One region of the Enterococcus sp. CR-Ec1 genome, then DNA from elsewhere that is predicted to be linked to it. Evidence: predicted binding sites of a transcription regulator. Region 1 holds the regulator's gene; each other region holds the start of a gene.
What was found. Region 1 encodes CtsR, which represses protease genes until heat stress. Its sites were predicted from a motif close to TTGGTCAAAAAAGGTCAAANA; they were not measured.
Positions count from the first base shown of each region.

Region 2: the regulator CtsR is predicted to act here: its motif matches at 2,969-2,989, upstream of CXM95_RS10355 (ATP-dependent Clp protease ATP-binding subunit).
Region 3: the regulator CtsR is predicted to act here: its motif matches at 2,677-2,697, upstream of clpP (ATP-dependent Clp endopeptidase proteolytic subunit ClpP).

Region 1 covers NZ_CP025223.1:3,739,367-3,747,810, reverse strand. Annotated here, with positions in the region: gene CXM95_RS17965 (Stp1/IreP family PP2C-type Ser/Thr phosphatase) at 1-263, shown strand, start outside; gene pknB (Stk1 family PASTA domain-containing Ser/Thr kinase) at 260-2,263, shown strand; gene CXM95_RS17955 (CtsR family transcriptional regulator) at 2,487-2,954, shown strand; gene CXM95_RS17950 (ATP-dependent Clp protease ATP-binding subunit) at 2,960-5,440, shown strand; gene CXM95_RS17945 (peptidase U32 family protein) at 5,710-6,630, shown strand; gene CXM95_RS17940 (peptidase U32 family protein) at 6,644-7,885, shown strand; gene gor (glutathione-disulfide reductase) at 7,979-8,444, shown strand, end outside.
Region 2 covers NZ_CP025223.1:2,128,076-2,136,519, reverse strand. Annotated here, with positions in the region: gene CXM95_RS10360 (DUF1827 family protein) at 132-443, opposite strand; gene CXM95_RS10355 (ATP-dependent Clp protease ATP-binding subunit) at 595-2,856, opposite strand; gene CXM95_RS10350 (hypothetical protein) at 3,128-3,319, shown strand; gene CXM95_RS10340 (phosphocarrier protein HPr) at 3,480-3,746, shown strand; gene ptsP (phosphoenolpyruvate--protein phosphotransferase) at 3,746-5,473, shown strand; gene CXM95_RS10330 (glycosyltransferase) at 5,739-6,749, shown strand; gene CXM95_RS10325 (glycosyltransferase family 4 protein) at 6,781-8,013, shown strand; gene CXM95_RS10320 (NAD(P)-dependent oxidoreductase) at 8,087-8,444, shown strand, end outside.
Region 3 covers NZ_CP025223.1:746,629-755,072, forward strand. Annotated here, with positions in the region: gene CXM95_RS03545 (ABC transporter ATP-binding protein) at 1-1,290, shown strand, start outside; gene CXM95_RS03550 (gamma carbonic anhydrase family protein) at 1,353-1,946, shown strand; gene clpP (ATP-dependent Clp endopeptidase proteolytic subunit ClpP) at 2,007-2,597, opposite strand; gene CXM95_RS03560 (hypothetical protein) at 2,773-3,291, shown strand; gene CXM95_RS03570 (glycerophosphodiester phosphodiesterase) at 3,513-4,262, shown strand; gene miaA (tRNA (adenosine(37)-N6)-dimethylallyltransferase MiaA) at 4,259-5,176, shown strand; gene hflX (GTPase HflX) at 5,173-6,417, shown strand; gene CXM95_RS03585 (MerR family transcriptional regulator) at 6,706-7,086, shown strand; gene glnA (type I glutamate--ammonia ligase) at 7,146-8,444, shown strand, end outside.

The DNA.
Region 1 (8,444 bases):
AAAACGTTTTGACCCGCTCGATCGGCATGCCAAGCGAAGTCGAAGTCGATGTGGCGATCCACTTTATTGCAGACGGGGATTATTTGCTGCTGTGTTCAGACGGATTGACCAACATGGTCTCAGATGAAGAGATCACAGCAACGATCCAAGAAACCCCTGTGCTGGAAGAAGCAGTGCAATCATTGATCGATCAAGCCAACGAACGCGGCGGTGTCGACAATATCACGGTATTATTGATTAAAGTTGGAGGAGAGCGCCCATGATCGAAATTGGGAAGAAGATAAACGGCCGATACAAAATCATCGGCAATATCGGCAGCGGCGGAATGGCAAATGTGTTTTTGGCGCATGACTTGATCTTAGACCGTGAAGTGGCAATCAAAGTGCTTCGTTTTGACTTCCAAAACGACCAAAGTGCGATTCGGCGCTTTCAACGAGAAGCATTGGCGGCGACTGAGCTGGTTCATCCCAACATCGTAACCGTTTATGATGTCGGCGAAGAAGACGGCATGCAGTTTTTGGTGATGGAATATGTCAAAGGGATGGATCTCAAGCGCTATATCCAAACGCACTATCCAGTACCTTATTTGCAGATCGTTGATATCATCCAACAAATCTTATCAGCGGTAGCGCTGGCCCATCAACACCGCATCATTCACCGGGACCTCAAGCCCCAGAATGTGCTGATCAATGAAGACGGCGTGGTGAAAATCACCGATTTTGGGATCGCGATCGCCCTATCAGAAACATCGATCACCCAAACCAACTCGATGCTAGGCTCGGTGCATTATCTTTCACCAGAACAAGCACGAGGCAGTATGGCGACCAATCAATCAGATATTTATGCGATTGGGATCATTCTCTATGAAATTTTAACCGGCAAAGTACCTTTTGATGGCGAATCAGCCGTAACGATCGCCTTGAAACATTTCCAAGATGAGATCCCTTCGATTCGGATCTATGACAAAAATGTTCCGCAATCGTTGGAAAACGTCGTATTGAAGGCAACCGCTAAAGAACCGGCGGATCGGTACAAAACTGCCGATGAAATGCGAGCGGATCTTGATACTGTATTGTCACCTGACCGACTCAATGAACCGAGATGGGAACCTCATGCCCTGATGGATGAAACGAGAGTGATGACCCCTGTAGAAGCAGCCCAAGTTGAAACGCCGCCAGTGGAAGATCCCGTGGCAGAAACGGCTGCGGATCAAGCCGAAGAATCAGCGAAACCGAAAAAGAAAAAACGCAAACGCTGGCTGCTGCTGCCGGTCATTATGGTGATCGCACTGCTAGGTATAGGCAGTTACTTCCTATTCGGCGGTGGTCGGGGGGATGTAGCGATTCCTGAAGTCAACGGCCAGACAGAAGCGGCCGCTCGGGCCGAACTGGAAGCCGCTGGCTTGCAAGTGGCAGACGAGGTAGAAGAAATCGAAGACGATGAAGTCGAAGCAGGCAATGTCGTCAAGACCGATCCGCCAGAAGGCAATGAAGTCAAAAAGAATTCCGTCGTGACCCTCTACATCAGTAGCGGAACGAAGAAAATCACCCTTGATGACTATGAAGGCCGCTCCTTTGATGATGTCAAAAAAGAGTTGATCGATTTGGGCTTTGATGAAGACAGAATCAAAGAAGAGCTAGAGTCGTCAGATGATGTCGATGAAGGGGATATTATCAGTCAATCACCAGCAGCAGGGCGGGAAGTTTCCCCAGCAGAAGACGAAATCACCTTTAAGGTCAGCTCCGGACCAGATAGCTTCGCAATGGACAACTATTATGGCATGACAGAGGCAGATGCACGAGCAGCATTGACTTCTCGCGGTGTCGACCGATCACAGATCGAAGTGAACTATCAATCCAGCAGTCAACCATCAGGCACGATCATCGCCCAAGCACCCGCAACAGGTGAAACGGTGGTGACTTCTCAAACGACCATCACTTTGACGGTCAGCAGTGGGCAGGAAATGGTCAATGTACCAAGAATCGTTGGGAAAAGCCAAGCCGATGCAGAAGCAGACTTGAATGAAGCGGGATTGGACTCAACTTTTGAGGAAGAGGACGGCTATAATGACTCGGTACCAGCTGGACATGTTGTCCGTGTCTCTCCAGGTGCTGGAACCTCCGTCGAAGTTGGCTCTACTGTAACGGTCACGATCTCTAGAGGACCTGAACCAGATGATTCGTCCTCATCGACGCCAAGCAGTAGTTCAGATGATTCCTCTGATTCAAGCGCTACGAGTGAAAGTAGCTCAGAAAGTGATTAGAAACTAGCTAAAACCAAATACATTAACCAAGCAGCCTTCGGGGACCAAAGAATTCTCTTTTTGTTCCCCGTCCAGCTGCTTGTTTTTGTTTCTAAACCTTATAGTGAGGCACAGGTGTCTTTAAAATTTCCTTTAGTCCTGCCATTTGTGCAAGCGTACATCTTTCCAAGGATTCAAAAATTGGGTATAATGAAGGTCAGAATTAGTCAAGGGAGGGAATGAATTGAGTCATCACAATACTTCCGATTTGATTGAAGCATATTTGAAGAAAATTCTTGAAGATAGTGAAACCATTGAGATTCGTCGCGCGGAAATGGCAAATTTGTTCAACTGCGTGCCCTCACAAATAAACTACGTGATCAATACCCGCTTCACCGTTCAAAGAGGCTATGCGGTTGAAAGCAAACGCGGCGGGGGCGGCTATATTCGGATCGAAAAAGTCAAAATCACGGACAGCCACCACTACTTAAAAGAAATGAATCAACTATTCGATGAAACCATCTCGGAAAAAGATGCGTATGCAATAATCCAGAAACTTTATGAGGAAGGAATCCTGTCCAAGCGAGAAGGCAACTTATTATTGACCGTCATCGCGAAAGCAGTTCTAGGACGTTCTCCTTATGAAAATAGAACACGAGCTGATTTGCTCCATGCAATTCTAGAACGATTAAGTTACGAAGACAGGAAGTGAAAGAGATGGATGAATTATTCACCCAACGCGCGAAAGCCGTTTTGGCTATCGCCCAAGAAGAAGCAAAATACTTTAAGCACCAAGCAGTAGGTTCTGAACATATTCTATTGGCATTGGTCATTGAACAAAACGGGATTGCCGGCAAAACCTTGCGGGAAATGAATATCACAGAAAATGATATTCGTGAAGAAATCGAACATTTAACAGGGTATGGCACTGTCCGTCAATACCCAGAAAACGCCTATCTCGCGTATTCACCACGAGCAAAACATACATTTGCTTATGCAGGGGATGAAGCCAAACGCTTAGGGGCACCACAAATTGGTACCGAACACCTATTATTAGGCTTATTAAGAGACGAAGACATTTTGGCTTCTCGAATCATGCTGAATCTCGGCTTGAGTCTCGCGAAAATGCGTCAGCTTTTGAAGAAAAAAATGGGCTTCAATGAAAGCAAAACCAACGGAAGTGCTGGTCGTCGTCGTCCAGCCCAAGCCAAAGCGCAGCAAGGAACACCGACCTTGGATTCCTTAGCCCGTGATTTGACCAAATTAGCCCGTGAAAAACGGTTGGATCCTGTTGTCGGTCGTGCCAAAGAAGTCAAACGCCTGATCCAGATCCTTAGCCGTCGGACCAAAAACAACCCTGTTCTCGTGGGGGAACCTGGTGTTGGGAAAACCGCGATCGCCGAAGGCTTAGCCCAAAAAATCATCAATGGGGAAGTCCCAGAAGACATGCAAAACAAACGCTTGATGATGCTGGACATGGGGGCTTTAGTTGCCGGAACGAAATACCGTGGGGAATTTGAAGACCGAATGAAAAAAATCATTGATGAGATCTATCAAGATGGTCAAATCATCTTATTCATTGATGAATTGCATACACTAATTGGGGCCGGCGGAGCAGAAGGGGCGATTGATGCCTCGAATATTCTGAAACCAGCCTTAGCCCGTGGGGAATTGCAAACCATCGGTGCCACGACACTAGATGAGTACCAAAAATACATTGAAAAAGATTCTGCATTAGAACGCCGTTTTGCCCGGGTGCAAGTCGACGAACCGACACCAGAAGAAGCGGAAGAAATTTTACGGGGCTTGCGTCCTCGTTATGAAGAACATCATGGGGTGGAAATTTCTGATGATGCGTTACACGCCGCTGTGCAACTGTCCGTGCGTTACATCAATTCGCGCCAATTACCAGATAAAGCCATCGATTTGATGGATGAATCAGCTGCCAAAGTGCGTTTAGACAAAACCGATGAAAGTTCAGAATTGGCAGATCTGCAAAACGAGATCGCCAACTTGATCGAAGAAAAAGAAGCCGCTATTCGTCAGCAAGATTTTGAAGCAGCAGCTCGTTTACGGATCAAGGAAAAGAAATTGACCCAACAGCTGACGGAAGTAGCGTTTATGGAAGTCAAAGAAGCATCAGGCTATGCCGATAGTGTTACTGCAGAAGATGTTGCTACGGTCGTTTCCCAATGGACCGGCGTACCTTTGCAGCAGATGGAGAAAAAAGAAAGCGAACGCTTGTTGGATCTTGAAAAGATTTTGCATCAACGGGTAGTTGGCCAAGAAGAAGCAGTCAAGGCAGTCGCTCGTTCGATCCGCCGCGCCCGCAGTGGGTTGAAAGATCCGAACCGTCCAATTGGTTCCTTCATGTTCTTAGGCCCGACCGGTGTCGGGAAAACCGAGCTTGCCAAAGCCTTAGCAGAAGCGATGTTTGGTAGTGAAGATGCCTTGGTTCGTGTCGATATGTCCGAATTTATGGAAAAATACAGCACGAGCCGTTTGATCGGTTCACCGCCAGGCTATGTCGGCTACGATGAAGGTGGGCAATTGACGGAAAAAATCCGTTCAAAACCATACTCCGTCATCTTATTGGACGAGGTGGAAAAAGCCCATCCCGATGTCTTCAATATCCTCTTGCAAGTGCTAGATGATGGTCATTTGACGGATGCCAAAGGTCGGAAGGTCGATTTCCGCAACACGATTTTGATCATGACCTCTAATATCGGTGCCCAACAAATCCGCGAAGAAAAAAGCGTTGGGTTTAATGTCACTGATTTAACGAAAGATCACCAAGCGATGCAAAAACGGATCTTAGAAGAGCTGAAAAAAGCCTTCCGTCCAGAGTTCTTGAACCGTGTGGATGAAACAGTGGTCTTCCAATCCTTAGGTGAAGGGGAGATCCACGAGATCGTGAAGATCATGAGCAAAGCGATCATCAAACGATTAGGCAACCAAGACATCCAATTGAAGATCACGCCATCTGCCATTGATGTGATCGGTAAAGCTGGTTTTGATCCAGAATATGGGGCACGGCCGATTCGTCGGGCCTTGCAAAAAGAAGTCGAAGACCGTTTAAGTGAAGCACTCCTATCAGGACAAATTCATTTAGGTGACAAAGTGACGATCGGTGCTTCCAAAGGATCGATTACCCTCAATGTCAAAGAGGGACAAGCACGGGTCTTGCAACAAGTTTAAGTCGAGCCAATAACGGCAGTGGCGTTTCTATGGTCGAGCAATCGGCATCCATAGGAACGCCGCTTTTTTGTCTTGTTATGTCTAGTAGTGATCAAGAAGTCTCCACTGATTATGATTGATGATTCACAAAAAAATATCCTTATAAAAAGCTTTATGTCAATGGTTGATTAATGAATAAAGCGCTATTCGTGAAAAAAAGAGTAACTAGACCTCTTGGAAAGAATCCTGCTGTGTGATACTATGAATGAGTTGAAAAAAGGAGGAGTATTATGGTTGAGATTATCGCCACGGTGGAATCGATCGAGCAAGCACAGCAGCTGATCCCTTATGTTGATACATTGTTTTTTGGAGAAGAGACATTTGGGCTGCGCCTACCGGCCTCTTTTTCTCGTGAAGAGCAAATCAGACTGATCGACATGGCCCACGAAGCTGGAAAGAAAGTGACGATCGCGGTCAATGGCATCATGCACCCAGAAAAAATGAAGCTGATTCCAGAATACCTAGCATTTCTGAAGACCAATCAAGCCGATCAAATCGCTCTCGGAGATCCTGGGATCATTTACCGCATGAAGCAAAATCCAGAATGTGCCTTGCCATTTATCTATGCAGGGGAAACCTTAGTAACAAGCGCTCGTCAAATCAATTTTTGGGGACAAAAAGGGGCAAGGGCAGCCGTTTTAGCGCGAGAAGTTCCTTTCGAGGAAATGAAAATCATGGCCCCGCAACTAAATATTCCTGTGGAAGTATTGGTTTATGGTGCGACCTGCATTCACCAATCGAAGCGTCCGCTTTTACAAAATTATTATAACTATACCCAACAATCGGAAGAAAAGAACCACGATCGTGGGTTGTTTTTATCCGAACCGAAAAAAGAAGAAACCCACTATTCCATTTATGAAGATAGCCACGGTACGCACATTTTTGCCAATAACGACATTAATTTGCTGCTGCAGCTGGCGGAATTAGCCGAAACAGGCTTTCAAACCTGGAAGTTGGACGGAATCTATACACGAGGGGCAGCCTTTGTGGCAATTGCTAAACTGTTTGCCCAAGCCAAGACCCTTGTAGAAAGTGGGGAGTGGCAAGCAGAGCAAGCTGCTGTGCTCAGTGAACAAGTTGCCCAACTTCATCCGGCAGAACGTGGGTTAGACACTGGATTTTATGCCATCGATCCTGACGATATCAAGTAAGGAGCAAGAACAAATGACCGTTAAACAAGCATTGAAACGACCAGAAGTGTTAGCACCAGCTGGTACGTTAGAAAAATTAAAAACAGCGATCCACTATGGCGCTGACGCTGTCTATATCGGCGGCAATGCCTATGGCCTACGGAGTCGCGCGGGAAACTTTACCTATGAAGAAATGGCGGAAGGGGTAGCTTTTGCCAAAGCCCACAACGCAAAAGTCTATGTAGCAGCCAACATGGTGACTCATGAGGGCAATCAAGAAGGTGCAGGGGAGTTCTTTCGGGAATTGCGAGATGTCGGTATTTCGGCCGTGATTGTTTCTGATCCAGCTTTGATCCAGATCTGCGCAACAGAAGCGCCGGGTCTACCGATCCATTTGTCCACCCAAGCCAGTGCCACGAACTATGAAACGTTGGAATTTTGGCGAGAAGAAGGCCTAGAACGGGTCGTCCTCGCTCGGGAAGTGTCGATGGAGGAAGTCGCTGAGATCCGCAAAAATACCAGCGTGGAGATCGAAGCCTTTATTCATGGCGCCATGTGTATTTCGTATTCTGGCCGTTGTACTTTGTCCAATCATATGTCGATGCGAGACGCTAATCGCGGCGGCTGTTCGCAATCTTGCCGTTGGAAATATGATCTGTTTGACATGCCGTTTGCAACGGAACGAAACAGTTTGACCAAGAATGGGACAGTGGAAGAAGAATTCTCCATGAGTGCCGTGGATATGTCGATGATTGAACATATCCCTGATCTGATTGAAAACGGCGTGGATAGTTTCAAAATCGAAGGCCGCATGAAATCGATCCACTATGTTTCAACCGTGGCGAACGTTTATAAAGCAGCCGTGGACAGTTACATGGCCGATCCAGAGAACTATGTCTGCAAACAAGAATGGATCGATGAACTGTGGAAAGTTGCGCAGCGCGAGCTTGCGTCAGGCTTTTACTATGATACCCCGAGTGAAAATGAGCAGTTGTTTGGTCCACGTCGGAAAATTCCACAATACAAGTTTATTGGGGAAGTCATGGCATATGATCCGGCAACGAAAACAGCTACGATCCGGCAACGGAACCACTTTTCCGTCGGCGATGAAATCGAATTTTACGGTCCCGGATTCCATCACTTTCACCAAACCGTCGAAGTCATGTATAATGAAGACGGTGAATCCATCGATCGTGCACCAAATCCTATGATGCTGCTGACGATGCCGGTCAAAGAACCGGTGGAAGTCGGAGACATGATTCGGAAGAAAAAATAAGGTCGAGAGTTTCTCTCGGCTTTTTTTGTTGAATCAATCCAGCCAAAAAGGATCGATGAGAACATAGACAATCTTAAGGAGGAAACAACAAATATGGAAACATACGACTACATAGTAATTGGCGGCGGCAGCGGCGGGATCGCCTCAGCCAATCGAGCAGGAATGCACGGCGCCAAAGTATTATTGATCGAAGGCAATGAATTAGGCGGCACCTGTGTCAATGTCGGCTGTGTGCCGAAAAAAGTCATGTGGCAAGCCAGTGAGATGTTAGAAATGATCAAGCGGGACGCAACTAGCTACGGCATTTATCCACATGTGGATAAATTTAATTTTACTGAGCTTGTGGATAACCGTGAAAAATACATTGATTTTTTACACACAGCCTATCAAAAAGGCTTAGATAGCAATAATGTAGAAGTTATCCACGGTTATGCACAGTTTGTGGATAACCACACGGTTACCGTCAATGGGGAAAACTACCATGCAGCAAACATTTTGATTGCCACCGGTGGAAAACCTAGCGCGATGAATATTCCCGGCGGTGAGTACGCCATTGACT
Region 2 (8,444 bases), 1.6 Mb from region 1:
TGAACATCAGGTATCGTTGGTCGAAGTACTAACCAATAGAAGGAAGAGAGAAGACAAAAAAAGATATCTATAAAAGAGGGCTGCGACAGTCACCTTTTATAGATATTTTTTAAACCCGTGATCAGGCAAAGCTAACGTGATGAGGATAACGTTTTTTTGATGGAGATTTCCACCACTTCGGGCATTTGGATCACAGAGATCGTTGCAGGATCATAAGAGCCATCAGGTAATTTTTTCAAGAAGTAATTTTTGATTTCTTCAACTTCCGTCGGGCGAATAGTTCTTTTTTTATTGATCAGCAAAATTTCATTGTGGTTCGGCGCTGAGGTAAAGATCACGGTTGTATCTCCGGCTGTGTAAACCTTTACAAGTTCCGCGTCGGTATTTTCAAGTTGATTCAATACTAGTCGAGAATGGCTGTTCGTAACATTGATTAATTTCACCAGACTCACCTCACATTCTATGTATTTATTAATAACATTATAGGGCGTTTTTTTTCAAAAGAAAAGCCAGACAACTCGGAATTACCCAATTTTTTGGCAAAACATGGTTGTCTGGCAAAGGAAACGTTTCGTTACACGTTTTGGCAGCTTGTTACTCGTTTGTTTCCGATGCTTCTTCTTCAGAAGCCGGATTGGCTTCTTCAAGAGGTGCAGGGGACTCAGCGGAGGTCACAATGATTTTATCTGCATCTTCTAATTGTGCTTTTAGTTGATGTACTTGTGGATGCTCAAGATAAAATTCTGCAATGCCGTCTTCGATTTGATCTTGGATGGTTCTACGCAATGGGCGAGCCCCCATCGTTGCACTGTAACCAAGATCCACCAATTTTTCTTGCACGTCTTGTGGAACGTCGATATGCAGTTTTTGTTGGCTAAGGGTTTGATTGACTTCATGCAGCATGAGAGACACGATCGATAACAAGTTTTCCTTGCTTAAAGCTTTAAATTCGATGATGCCGTCAAAGCGGTTGAGAAACTCTGGTGTAAAGTAATTATTCAATTGATTCAAAACGGAACGAGTGATACCTTCACGCGCCGCACCGAAGCCAACGTTAGCTTCAACTTTGCCGGTTCCGGCATTACTTGTCATGATGATCAAGGTGTCCTTAAAGCTGACGGTACGTCCTTGAGCATCGGTCAAGCGACCATCATCGAGAATTTGCAAGAACATATGCAATACATCAGGATGGGCTTTTTCTACTTCATCTAATAGAATCAAGCTGTAAGGATTCCGACGAACTTTTTCAGTCAATTGACCTGCTTCTTCATAGCCAACATAGCCTGGAGGAGAACCAATCAATTTGGATACACTGTGTTTCTCCATGTATTCTGACATGTCGAAACGAATCATTGATTCTTCAGAACCAAACATTTCATAAGCTAATTGTTTTGCTAATTCGGTTTTCCCGACACCGGTTGGACCGACGAATAGGAAAGAGCCGATCGGACGGTTTTGTTTGCCTAAACCGACCCGATTTCTGCGGATCGCTTTTGCAACTTTGTCGATTGCTTCGTCTTGACCAATAACTTTAGCTTTCAAGTCATCCGCAAGATTCCTCAACTGGGTTTGTTCTTTTTCTTTTAATTCCCCAACAGGGATATTTGTCCGTTCTTCAACGATTTGTTCCATGTCTTTTTCGGTGATGACAGGCGTTTCTTCTTCGCTGATTTGACGTTCTTTCATTTTTTGAAGCTTGTTGATTTGATCGCGATAGTAAGCAGCTTTTTCAAAATCTTCTTCTCGAGAGGCAGCTTGTTTTTGTTCTTCCGCTTCTTGTAATTTCTTTTCGATCGTTTTTGGATCAACGATTTGGATCGTCAAGTTTTTCTTCGAACCTGTTTCATCTAGCAGATCGATCGCTTTATCAGGCAAGAATCGATCTTGAATGTAACGGTTAGAAAGGGTAGCGGCAGCTGCGATCGCTTCATCCGTATATTTCACATGATGGTAATCTTCATAACGCGGTTGTAGGCCTTTTAAAATACGAATGGTTTCTTCCACAGAAGGTTCATCCACACGTACTGGTTGCAAACGCCGTTCTAAAGCGGCGTCTTTTTCGATAATGCGGTATTCATTTAACGTCGTTGCTCCGACCATTTGTAGTTCTCCACGGGCAAGAGCTGGTTTTAAGATGTTTCCAGCATCCATATTTCCGTCGCCGGCTGCACCAGCGCCAACGATTTCATGGACTTCATCGATAAACAAGATCACATTTTCCGCTTGCTTGATTTCTTCGATCAATTTTTGGATGCGTTCTTCAAATTGGCCACGAATACCTGTGCCTTGAACAAGCGACGCAACGTCCAAACGAATAACTTCTTTTTCCATCAATTTTTGTGGCACATCACCATCAACGATTTTTTGGGCTAACCCTTCAACAACGGCAGTTTTCCCAACCCCAGGTTCACCAATCAATACAGGATTATTCTTGGTTCGGCGATTAAGGATCTCGATCACGCGTTTGATTTCTGAATCACGACCGACCACTGGATCGACTTCACCATCACGAGCCATTTGAGTGATATTGATGCCATATTCTCCCAGCAGACCCGCAGGCGCTTGGTTATTGCGTGGTGGTTGCCCGCCAACAAAACCGTTACCGCCAGTTTGTGTCGGTGGGGTTTGTTCATAAGGGGGATTTCCTTGCTGCATTTGACGAGACATTTGACGGAATAAATCATCAAGATTGCCAAATCCAAAAGGATCTTGTGCCATTGCAGCTGCAGCATTCCCAGATTGTGCTTTTATTTTTTGGTAACAACTTTGACAATAATCGAGTTGTTTTCTTTGACCATTGACATTGGCATATAAATGAATTGAAGCTTCATTTTTGCCGCAATTTTGACAAAGCATAGATTCACGACCTTTCATATTTGTTCCAACAACCCTATTTTACGGCGCATTTGATTGCTTGTAAAAGAAAAGGGGCTGTGGGCAAAGTAACGGTCACCTTCAAGGTAATGTGTTATTGACCTTTACTGACCATAATTCTATTATACTAACTTTTTGTCAGACTGCAAGAATTTTACCTTTAAAAATTTTCCCTTCGATTTCACTTATAGAAGCGGTCTTTTAAATAAAAAGTAATTCCTATATAATAGAAAGAAAGAGGTGAGAATAGACGTTGGAGAACAGAGATTTTGCTGCAGAAGTAGTACGTTTACGTAATGGAGAGATCCAAGAATTGATTGTCCAACAGCCGGAATTTCTGGCGTTTAGAGATGTCTGGCTCCAGTTGGAAGACCGGTCTTCTTTTGTCGGAGAAGCGGGGTTAAATGGGAAGATCATCTACCGTTACGTGCAAGAAAATAAATAGGACATTTATTTCAATCGTTTATTTAAGAGAAAACGGTTGTCTATCGAGGAAAAAAATGGTAATCTTAACAGTTGAAAGGGCGATTTTTTTCGGGTATCATTGCATGCATGGAAATTTTGCCTTCACACAAAAAAACGTATCATAAAGGAGATTGATCAATATGGAAAAGAAAGATTTTCACGTAGTTGCTGAGACAGGGATTCACGCACGTCCAGCTACATTATTGGTTCAAACAGCAAGCAAATTCAACTCTGATATCAACTTAGAGTACAAAGGTAAATCAGTAAACCTTAAATCAATCATGGGCGTAATGTCATTAGGTGTTGGCCAAGGTTCTGATGTAACTATCACTGCTGAAGGTGCTGACGAAGCAGATGCAATCGCTGCAATCGTAGAAACAATGAAAAAAGAAGGTTTGTCTGAATAATGGTTGAGATGCTAAAAGGAATTGCTGCTAGTGATGGTGTAGCCGTTGCGAAAGCCTACCTGTTAGTACAACCTGATTTATCTTTTTCAAAAGTATCAGTTGAAGATACTGCAGCAGAGGAAGCACGCTTAGATGATGCGTTAGCGAAGTCAACAGCGGAATTACAACAAATCCGCGACAAAGCAGCGCAAACTTTAGGTGAAGCAGAAGCACAAGTATTTGATGCTCATTTAATGGTTCTTTCAGATCCTGAGATGATCGGTCAAATCAAACAAAACGTGACAGATAACAAAGTCAATGCAGAAGCTGCATTGAAAGAAGTTACTGACATGTATATTGGTATGTTTGAAGCAATGGATGACAATGCTTACATGCAAGAACGGGCAGCTGACATCAAAGATGTTGCTAAACGTATCTTGGCGCATTTGTTGAATGTGACTTTGCCTAATCCTTCAATGATCAACGAAGAAGTAGTCGTTGTTGCGCATGACTTGACACCAAGTGATACCGCACAATTAGACCGCAACTTTGTTAAAGCTTTTGTAACAGATATCGGTGGACGTACTTCTCATTCCGCAATCATGGCACGTTCTCTTGAAATCCCAGCAATCGTTGGAACGATGGAGATCACTGCAAAAGTGAAAGCGGGCGACATCTTAGCTGTTAACGGCATTATCGGTGACGTTATCGTCAACCCGACAGATGACCAAGCGGCTGAATTTGTTGAAGCTGGGAAAGCCTACGCAGATCAAAAAGCAGAGTGGGAAAAATTAAAAGATGCTGAAACAGTTACGGCTGATGGTAAGCACTTTGAATTAGCTGCGAACATTGGTACACCAAAAGATTTAGAAGGTGTCCACAACAATGGTGCAGAAGCAGTCGGTTTATACCGGACTGAATTCTTGTACATGGATTCTCCTGATTTCCCAACAGAAGAAGACCAATATAAAGCGTATAAAGCAGTTCTAGAAGGAATGGCTGGAAAACCAGTGGTTGTCCGCACAATGGATATCGGTGGCGATAAAGAACTTCCTTACTTAAAATTGCCTCATGAAATGAATCCTTTCTTAGGCTATCGTGCATTGCGTATCAGCTTGTCTGAACTTGGGGACGACATGTTCCGTACCCAACTTCGTGCGTTGTTACGTGCTTCTGCTCATGGTAACTTACGTATTATGTTCCCAATGGTGGCAACATTGAAAGAGTTCCGTACAGCGAAGAAAATGTATGAAGAAGAGCGTCAAAAATTGATTGACGAAGGCGTTGAGATTTCTAACGAGATCCAAGTCGGAATCATGATCGAAATTCCAGCAGCAGCTGTCTTAGCAGACAAGTTTGCGAAGGAAGTTGACTTCTTCAGTATTGGTACCAATGACTTGATCCAATACACAATGGCTGCAGACCGCATGAATGAACGCGTGTCTTACTTGTACCAACCATACAACCCATCCATCTTACGCTTGATCAAAAACGTGATCGATTCAGCGCATGCTGAAGGCAAATGGGCTGGTATGTGTGGAGAAATGGCCGGCGATCAAACTGCTGTGCCACTTCTTGTAGGTATGGGCTTAGATGAGTTCTCAATGAGTGCAACATCTGTTCTGAAAACACGTAGCTTAATGAAACGTTTGTCAACCACTGACATGCAAGAATTAGCAAAACGTGCTTTAGAAGATTGCGATACAATGGAAGAAGTTGTAGAGTTAATCGAACAGTATGTAAAATAATCATTTCTAGGCAACAAGCAATTTTTGCTTGTTGCCTTTTTTTGTTTTAAGAAGACATTTTGTTTGATTTGACTTGCAACAACTTACTACTTTTTTCAGAAAACGAACAGTTTTGTCATATCTTGGAATTAAGCTATGATTCCCTGAGTTTTTCCCGTATCATGGTTAAATGGGGAACAAAATCTAGGACCATGGTAGGAGTATCTCTGCGATCGCCTATGGTATACTAATATCAGATATAAGCATTTCCAAGGAGGAATCATCTTTGAAAGTACTTCTTTATTTTGAAGGAGAAAAATTATTAGCTAAATCAGGTATCGGTCGCGCATTGGCCCATCAGCAACGAGCGCTGACATCTGTCGGGATTCCTTTTACTCTTGATAAAAATGATGAGGATTATGACATTCTTCACATCAACACGTATGGAATCAATAGTATGCATATGGTCAATAAAGCCAAAAGACAAGGAAAAAAAGTGATTTACCATGCCCATTCTACAGAAGAGGATTTTCGGAATTCATTTATCGGTTCAAATCAGCTTTCGCCATTATATAAAAAATATTTGATCAATCTTTATTCCAGAGCCGATCAATTGATCACCCCGACCCCTTATTCGAAAGAACTTTTGGAAGGGTATGGTATCCAAGTGCCGATCGAAGCGATCTCAAACGGGATCGATCTTGACAAATATCAGCCGGATCATGAGAAAGAAAAAGCCTTTCGTGAGTATTTTCAGCTTTTACCTGATCAAAAAGTCATTATATCGGTCGGCTTGTTTTTTGAACGAAAAGGCATTCTTGATTTTGTAGAGATAGCTAGACAATTGCCTGAATATACGTTTATCTGGTTTGGTCATACACCAATGATGACGATTCCTAAGCAGATTCGCGACCTTGTCAATGAAGACCATCCAGAAAATGTGCTGTTTCCCGGCTATATCAAAGGAGACATCATCGAAGGGGCATATTCAGCGGCTGATCTGTTCTTCTTTCCTTCCTATGAAGAAACAGAAGGGATCGTGGTCCTTGAGGCGTTAGCCAGCCACCAAAATGTGCTTGTTCGGGATATTCCAGTATATAAAGGGTGGCTAAGCAATGGGCACAATGCATACATGGAGAAAACCAATCAAGGGTTTATCGAGAAAATCAAAGGAATCGTAGATGGCACGTTGCCACAGTTAAGTGAAGCGGGTTATGAAACGGCCAAGCAAAAGAGTATTGATGAAATCGGATATGAGCTAAAAGAAGTTTATACAAAAGTGATGAATACGGAATAAAGAAACTAATGTAAAGTTTGGAGGTACCGTTTTGAAAATCGGATTTTTTACAGACACCTACTTCCCCCAGGTAAGTGGTGTGGCGACATCGATCAAGACATTGAAAGAAGAGCTTGAGAAAAAAGGCCATAAAGTGTATATCTTTACTACGACCGATCCCAATGCTGATCTAGACGAAGAAGATATCATTCGCATGCCAAGTGTCCCGTTTGTGTCCTTCAAAGATCGGCGAATCGTAGTGCGCGGCATGTTGTATGCCTATTTGATCGCCAAAGAGTTAGAGTTGGAATTGATCCATACCCATACCGAGTTTGGCTCTGGGATGTTAGGGAAAATGGTGGGGCGCAAATTGCAAATTCCTGTGATCCATACCTACCATACGATGTATGAAGACTACTTGCACTACATCGCCAATGGGAAGGTCTTACGGCCGTCTCACGTGAAATATCTTTCGCGGCTATTTGCCAACCACTCGACAGGTGTTGTTTGTCCAAGTGAACGAGTCATCGATACGCTGAGGGGGTATGGTGTGGTTTCACCGATGCGGATCATCCCCACAGGGATCGAAGTCGAGAAGTTTCGTCGACCGGACATTACATCTGAAATGAAAAAAGAATTGCGGGAGAAATTAGGCATCACTGAGGATCAACCCATGCTGCTTTCTCTCAGTCGTATTTCTTATGAAAAGAATATCCAAGCGATCATCGATGGAATGCCGGAAATTCTAACCAAGATTCCTGATGCGCAATTAGTGATCGTTGGGAAAGGTCCGCATAAAGAAAAATTAGAAGAAAAAGTGGTGGATATGGCGCTAACTGACCATGTTCAATTTGTCGGCGAAGTGGCGAATGATAAAGTGGCGATCTATTACCACGCTGCCGATTACTTCGTCAGTGCCTCCACTTCAGAAACACAAGGACTGACATACACGGAAGCAATGGCTGCTGGGACCCCATTAGTCGTTGAAGGCAATGATTACTTAAACACCTTGATCGATGATCCATCGTTAGGCGTCACCTTTGAGAGTGATCGGGATTTCGCAAAAGCATTTATTGATTATTATGAACAAAAGATTCCTGCTGATCCCGAAGTTCTTTCTAGGAAGATGTACGAGATCTCGGCATTACGCTTTGGTGAGTCGATGCTGTCTTTCTACCATGATATGGTTGCCTATTATGAAACCGAACGCATCGAGAAAGAAACCGAGCAGACGTTAGAAAAATTCAAAGTCAAATTAAAGGCTTTTCGCCGAACGATCGATTAAACAGAAAATTTTCGCAAGTTCATGTTTTAGCGTATACTAAAGACATGAACTTTTTTATTTTGGAGGGATCTGCATGAAATTAGGATTTATCGGTACTGGTGTCATGGGTCAAGCGATGGTTGGTCATCTCTTAGCTGCAGGACATACAGTGAATGTTTACAATCGGACGAAAGCAAAAACAGATGAACTCGTTGCGAATGGAGCAATTTGGTGTGACACCCCAACAGAAGTTGCATCAGAAAGTGAAATCATCTTTACAATGGTTGGGTATCCATCCGACGTTGAAGAAGTTTACTATGGGCCTCAAGGGATTTTTCAAACGGCTGTGACGGGCATAACATTGGTGGATTTTACCACCAGTACACCTGATTTGGCAGAACGAATCTATCAGACAGCGAAGGAAAAAGGTGCTGCGAGTATCGATGCGCCAG
Region 3 (8,444 bases), 830 kb from region 1:
GTTTCTATGATGTTTTATATCAATACTTACATGGCATTGGTTTCATTGATCATGATCCCAGCCTCCTTATTGATTTCTCGCACAATCGTCAAAAAGTCGCAAAAGGACTTCCAAGGCATGCAAAATGCGTTAGGAGATCTGAACGGCTACGTACAAGAAAACATGACTGGATTCAGTGTGTTGAAAGTGTATGGACGGGAAAAGCAAACACTTGAAGGGTTTAAAAACGTTAACCACCAGTTGCGCTATTACGGCTTTCGTTCTGCCTTTGTGTCAGGATTGATGATGCCACTGGTGCAAATGACCGCTTACTTTACCTATATCGCAATGGCAGTCATGGGTAGTTTTTACGTGATCAGCGGCGTGATCGTTGTTGGTCAGCTGCAAGCGTTCATTCAATACATTTGGCAAGTCAGTCAGCCAATGGGGAACATTACCCAGTTGTCTTCCGTCTTGCAAAGTGCCTCAGCAGCAGCAAAACGGGTCTTTGAAATCTTAGATGAGGAAGAAGAGCCAGTCAATCGAACCGATATCCAATTACCGGAACAAATCAGAGGTGACGTGACCTTTGAACATGTCGGCTTTGCCTATGATCCGAAAAAACCATTGATCAAAGACTTGAACTTTGAAGTCAAAGCTGGGCAAACTGTGGCGATCGTTGGACCAACAGGTGCTGGGAAAACGACCTTGATCAATTTGTTGATGCGTTTTTATGATGTCAATGAAGGGGCTATCAAGATCGACGGCATCGACACGAAAAAGATGGAACGTCACGATGTCCGCTCACTGTTTGGGATGGTTTTACAAGATGCGTGGCTGTATGAAGGCACGATCGGCGATAACATTCGCTTTGGGAAATTAGATGCCACCGATTATGAAGTCGTTGATGCAGCGAAAACCGCCAATGTCGATCACTTCATTCGTACGATGCCAGATGGCTACGAGATGATCATCAATTCTGAAGGTGATAATGTCTCCTTGGGACAAAAACAATTGTTGACCATCGCCCGGGCAGTCATCTCTGATCCGAAGATTTTGATTCTCGATGAAGCCACCAGTTCGGTAGATACCCGCTTAGAAGCGCTGATTCAAAAAGCAATGGATAAAGTGATGGAAGGTCGTACCAGCTTTGTGATCGCCCATCGTTTGTCAACGATTCGTGAAGCAGATCTGATCTTAGTGATGGATCAAGGGTCGATCATTGAAAAAGGCAATCACGAGACCTTGTTGGCAGCTGGCGGCTTTTATAGCCAACTGTATCAAAGTCAATTTTCAGAAGAAGCCGAGTAAGCCGAAAAGAGCGTCCAGTCTGACTGGCGCTCTTTTTGCATTGTAGCAAGGGTGGTGCTATAGTGAAAAAAGAAAGCGCAGATCCGTTTATGGATTGGAAGGAGAAGTTGATGGACAAAGAACAATCAGGGAATGAAACCCAAAAAACAGTTTCGCCCGCCTCGCCGCAAGCGACACCTTGTTTTGTGGCAAAAAATGCGACGATCGTAGGAAACGTGACTCTAGGAAAAGATAGTACGGTCTGGTTTCAAGCAGTGATTCGAGGCGATGCCAATCGAATCGAAATCGGCGCGCGTACCAATATTCAAGATGGAACGATCATCCACGTTGATCACGATGCCCCGACGATCGTTGAAGACGATGTGACTGTTGGGCATCAGTGTATGCTCCATGGCTGTACCATCAAAAAAGGGGCGCTGGTCGGCATGAGCTCGATCGTTTTGAATCATGCCGTGATCGGCGAAAATAGTTTGTTAGGTGCCGGTTCGTTAGTGACGGAAGGAACCGTCATTCCTCCTAATGTGTTGGCGTTTGGTCGTCCGGCACGAGTGATCCGCCCGTTGACAGAAGAAGAGATCGCCAAAAATCAGGCAAACATCACGCATTACGTGGAAAATGGGCATGCTTACCAACAAGGCCAATATGGCGAAGTCTGACGATGAACCAAAAGACGCAAAAAGGTGTACGAATTGCTTCGTACACCTTTTTATGCAAGCTTATTTCAATTTGTTTGATTCCATGATCTCGTCGATCAAGCCGTAGTCTTTGGCTTCTTGTGCGGTCATGAAGTTGTCGCGATCGGTATCGCGTTCAATCACTTCGATTGGTTGACCAGTACGTTCTGACAAGATTTTGTTCAGACGTTCGCGGGTTGCCAAAATGTGGCGGGCAGCAATTTCAATCTCAGTTGCTTGACCTTGTGCGCCACCTAATGGTTGGTGAATCATGATTTCGGCATTTGGTAACGCAAAGCGTTTGCCTTTTTCACCAGCGGTCAATAAGAATGAACCCATAGAAGCAGCCATCCCCATAACGATGGTTTGGACATCGGCTTTGATAAAGTTCATGGTATCAAAGATCGCTAGACCAGCAGTAACGCTTCCGCCAGGCGAGTTGATGTACAAGTAGATGTCTTTTTCAGAATCTTGCGCGTCTAAGAATAAAAGCTGAGCAATGATCGAGTTTGCTAAGTCATCGGTTACTTGACCACTCAACATAATGATCCGGTCTTTTAATAGACGAGAATAGATGTCATACGCTCTTTCACCGCGAGATGATTGTTCAATGACAGTAGGAATTAAATTCATAGTGATAGTCCTCCTAAAAATCGTTATAGATATAGTTTAGCATAAAGTTTTCGCAATATCTAAGAGATAGTATACCGATTAGGTCAAGAAAGGTCAAATAAAAAGTTCGTTATCTTTTTTGCGAAACTTTCAAATATGATACAATATTAAAAAAGGAATGAGGAAGGATCGAAGAATGGCAGTAGCAATAGCAGGTTTGATTGGCGTCTTAGTGGGCGCATTGTTAGTAACCATCATTTTTAATTTACGCATACGGTATGAGGAACAAAAAGAAAAACAACGCCGTTTGTTGGAGCATAAAGTCAAAGAAATCGAAACGCTGGTTTTATTGAATCAAAAAATCAGTGAGATTCTACAAAAACGGGTCATGCTGATGGATGAGTATGTCAGCTTTGATGCCTTTGACGACTGTTATATCACCATCGATGATTTTGCCTATCTACAATCTTTTGCGGCGCAAAACAGTTTTTATCTACCGAATTTTTTCTTGGAAGAATTTTTCAAAAAAATCGGGACACGTCGGGTGATTTTGTCGCCAGAGGAAACCGTTAAGATCGGTGGGTATACGTATAAAGGCGGTCGGATCATTATGGAAAATTTCCTTGATCAATTGGTTGAAATGGTCAATGAGCGTAAAAACCAAATGAAAAACATGACGAGCGAACCGTTGACCTATTTTTCAAAAACGATTTGATTCTTCTGGTCAGTCGGTCGCCTTGGTTAAGGTAACCAAACCATAGTATCGACGATTGCACTTTTTCAACTGATCACACACACTCTTACTGCGATCATAGTAAGAGTGTTTTTCTTTGACCGAAACAAAGCGCTGTCCCCTTAAAAGGATCAAAACAAACAGAGGCTTTTTGGTTCTAGCAGATTCCATGGTAAAATAAAGAGTGAGAATGGAGTGAAAGAATGATGGTACAAATCGTTGCCCACCGCGGGAGTAGCGGCAACCGACCTGAAAACACGCTACCGGCATTCGCGGAAGCGGTGCGGGTCAAAGCTGATATCATTGAGTTAGATGTACATCTATCAAAAGATGGCGGCTTGATCGTCATGCATGATGAAACGGTTGATCGAACGACCAACGGCAAAGGTCGGATCTGTGACCTGACGGTTGCTGAACTAAAAGAACTCAATGCCGGCAGCTGGTTTTCTGAGGAATTCCAAGCCGCCAAAGTCCCCACGCTAAAAGAAGTGTTGGATTTACTTGCAGCGAAGAATTATCGTGGCATTTTGACGATCGAATTAAAAACCGATCATTATGAGTATGAAGAAATCGAAGCCAAAGTATCCGATTTATTGAATAGCCAAGAATGGCCTTTTACTCATTGGTATTGTTCCTTTAATATCGAGACTTTGGATCGGATGCATGCGATCGAACCGGATGCGATCCTTGATTTTATTATGGGACGCGGGGAAGACAAACCACCGTTGGCGCTCATCCGACCGTATATCGAAGGAATTCATCCGGCCTATCGCTGGGTCCAAGAGACAGCAACGGTCTTGACTGATTTTCCGATTGCGATCCGTCCGTGGACTGTCAATGAAGAAGCGGCGATTCGCACCTGCTTGGCTTTGGGGTTGACCGGGATCATCACCGATTTTCCAGAAAACGCTCGGGCAATTGTGCAGCAGGTCCGCGAGGAAACAAAAGGATGAAAAAAGTCTTAGTGATCGTGGGACCGACCGCAGTCGGTAAAACCGCCTTGAGTATCCAATTAGCTCAAAAATACCATGGGGAGATCATCAGCGGGGATTCCATGCAAATTTATCGACAATTAGATATCGGTACCGCCAAAGTGACGAAGGAAGAAATGGCAGGGATTCCTCATCATTTGATCGATATTCGTGCAATGACGGAAACGTATTCTGCGGCTGATTTCCAGCAAATGGGGCGTGAGGCCATTGAGACGATCCAGCAGCAAGGAAAACTGCCGATCATTGTGGGGGGGACAGGGCTATACATCCAAGCGCTTTTGTATGACTTTCGTTTAGGGGCAGAAGAAGGCGACTCAACGATTCGTCAGCGCTATGAACAAGAAGCAGCAGCCATCGGCAAAGAAGCTCTATGGCAAAAGCTGCAGGCGGTCGATCCCTTGGCAGCAGCGAAGATCCACTACAACAATGAGCGGAAAGTGATTCGTGCGTTGGAGGTTTTTGAAATGACTGGCGAAAGTATTGCTGCACCAAAAGAAACACCGCAAGTTTTGTACGATTTCTTCATGATCGGTTTAACCACTGAGCGAGAATTGTTATACCAGCGAATCAATCAGCGAGTGGACTTAATGATGGATCAAGGTTTGATCGAAGAAGCAAAAGCTGTTTTGCAGTATCCAGAAACGCAAGCCGCCAAAGGGATCGGCTACAAGGAATTTTTGCCCTATTTTCACGGGCAGGCCACATTGGATGAAACAATTGAGCAAATCAAGCAAAACTCACGCCGCTATGCCAAGCGGCAGCTGACGTGGTTCAATAACCGAGCACAGCCCCGATGGATTGATTTAGTGAGACAACCTGAAGAACAACGTACCCTTGAAACAGAAATCAACCAATGGTTGGAGGAGAAAAGATGAGCCAAGAACGTGTGATTCTTGTCGGAGTAGAAACGGAGAAAAACTATCTTCATTTTGATTCGTCAATGAAAGAATTGAAAAGCTTAACAAAAACCGCCAATGGTGAAGTTGTTTTTTCACTGGTGCAAAAACGGCAGCAAGTCGATCGACAAACCGTGATTGGCAAGGGGAAAGTTGCGGAATTGCAGCAGTTTGCAGAAGCACATGAAGCAGATCTAGTGATCTTCAATCATGAATTGACACCAAGGCAAAGCCAGTTGATCGGTGATGCGCTAGAAGTGCCAGTGATTGATCGCGTCCAGCTGATCCTCGATATTTTTGCGATGCGTGCCCGTTCCAAAGAAGGAAAGCTGCAAGTAGAATTGGCGCAGCTGGATTATTTGCTTCCACGTTTGATAGGGCAAGGAAAGAACATGTCTCGGCTGGGGGGCGGAATCGGAACGAGAGGGCCAGGGGAAACCAAGCTGGAGACCGATCGTCGACACATCCGCAACCGCATCACCATCATCAAACGGGAATTGAAGGAAGTGGCCGCCCATCGAGACCGGACACGCCAAAAGCGCAAAGACAGCCAAGTCTTTCAAATGGGCTTGATTGGTTATACCAATGCCGGAAAATCAACTATTTTAAATATTTTGACCAGTGCGGATACGTATGAACAAGACCAGCTGTTCGCAACACTCGATCCGTTGACGAAACGCTGGCGGATGCCGGAAGGATTTGAAGTCACCATTACCGATACGGTTGGCTTTATCCAAGAATTGCCGACCCAATTGATCGATGCGTTTCATTCCACACTGGAAGAAAGTCAAAACATGGACTTCTTGCTGCATGTCGTCGATGCCAGTTCCGAAGAACGGGTTCAGCAAGAGGAGACCGTCTTGAAGTTAATGGAAGAACTTTCTTTGACCCAATTACCGATGTTGACGGTCTATAATAAGGCGGATCGCATCGACGCCGATCAGTTTGTCCCAACGCTCTTTCCCAACGTCTTGATTTCGGCAAAGAGTACCAAAGGCAAAGAACGCTTGACTCAGGCGATCAAAATGGAGTTGATGCAGATCATGCAGCCTTATCATCTGGTTCTGCAAGCCGATGAAGGCAATGCGCTGAATCGTTTAAAACGGGAGTCACTAGTTTTGAGCAATGCCTTCGATGAAGCAACACAGACCTATCATATCAAAGGATTTGCGCTTGAGGATACCTATCCACTACGCAGAATGGCGCAAGAACAGGAATAAGCAGAAACGGTGCAACCGATGCACCGTTTTTTTGTCGTGACAAAATTATGAAGTATAAGTGGTTTGGCTTGCTTTGAACGCAAAAACCGAACATTTTTGGCTAAAGCACCATTTATTCCATAAAAACAACTGCTTGAACATACGATCAAATCAAGGACCTAATGAAAAAATCAAAAAAATTTGCATTCATGTCACTTTTTCTAACATGAGGGGTTGACACGCAAAAAAAGAATTGGTATAGTTTCCATAAAGTTACGCAGCATCATTGAAACGGAGGGGAGCCAAGTTATGCGGGAAAAAGAATTGCGGCGCTCAATGTCAGTCTTTCCTATCGGAACAGTCATGAAATTGACCGATCTCACCGCCCGTCAAATTCGTTATTACGAAGAACAAGAATTGATCCACCCGGAACGCAGCGATGGCAATCGACGCATGTATTCGCTGAATGATATTGATACCTTGCTAGAGATCAAAGACTATCTTTCCGATGGACTGAACATGGCTGGGATCAAACGAGTTTATGAAATGAAAGTTGCCAAAGAAAAAGAAGCGAAGAACAAACCGCCGCTGACCGATGAAGATGTTCGTCGAATTTTTTATGATGAACTCTTGGCTCAAGGTGGATTGAATCAACAACAGCCATACCAGCAAAAAGGTCCACGAATGTAGAACACTTGTAGATCATTGCTGTGATATAAAAAAAGAATTGGGAAAAAGGAAGGGATACTATGCCAAAATTTGAAAGAACTGCCGAAGACATCAAACAAATCGTAAAGGATGAGAACGTGCGCTTTTTACGCTTGATGTTTACTGATATTTTAGGAACAAACAAGAACGTTGAAGTACCTGTAAGTCAATTAGATAAAGTACTGGAAAACAAAATGATGTTTGACGGTTCTTCTATTGAAGGATTTGTCCGTATTGAAGAAAGTGACATGTATCTGTATCCTGATTTGTCGACATGGATGATCTTCCCTTGGGAAAGTGAACATGGCAAAGTGGCTCGTTTGATCTGTGATATCTACAATCCAGATGGCACCCCATTTGCAGGCGACCCTCGCGGCAACTTAAAACGGGCATTAGCGGACATGCAATCCCTTGGCTTTACTTCTTTCAATCTTGGACCAGAACCAGAATTTTTCCTATTCAAATTAGATGAAGCAGGCGAAATCACAACGGAATTAAACGACAAAGGCGGCTACTTCGATTTTGCCCCAACCGATCTAGGGGAAAACTGCCGTCGCGATATCGTATTAGAATTAGAAAGCCTTGGCTTTGAAGTTGAAGCGTCTCACCATGAGGTAGCACCAGGGCAACACGAGATCGATTTTAAATATGCGGATGCAGTGGAAGCATGTGACAACATCCAAACCTTCAAACTTGTCGTGAAAACTATTGCTCGTAAACACGGCTTGCATGCAACCTTCATGCCAAAACCATTATTCGGCATCAACGGTTCAGGCATGCACTGCAACATGTCCTTGTTCAAAGGCGATGAAAATGTCTTCTTTGATGAAGAAGGGCCAATGCAATTAAGCCAAACAGCGTATCACTTCTTAGGCGGTTTGATCGAACACGCCCGTGCTTACACAGCTGTCTGCAACCCAACCGTCAACTCCTACAAACGCTTAGTGCCAGGTTACGAAGCGCCTGTATACGTGGCATGGTCAGGACGCAACCGTTCACCATTGATTCGGGTACCAGAATCAAGAGGCTTGTCAACGCGTTTGGAATTGCGTTCGGTTGACCCATCAGCCAACCCATACTTAGCAATGGCTGTTTTACTGCAAGCAGGACTTGATGGCGTTAGACGTGAGTTGACACCACCACCAGCAGTCGACCGCAACATCTACATCATGAACGAAACAGAACGTGCAGAAGCACAAATCGAAGATCTGCCATCAACGATCCACAATGCCATCAAAGCATTGCGCAAAGATCAAGTGATGATCGATGCTTTAGGCAAACACATCTATGCCAACTTTGTCGAAGCAAAACGATTAGAATGGGCAGCCTTCCGCCAAACA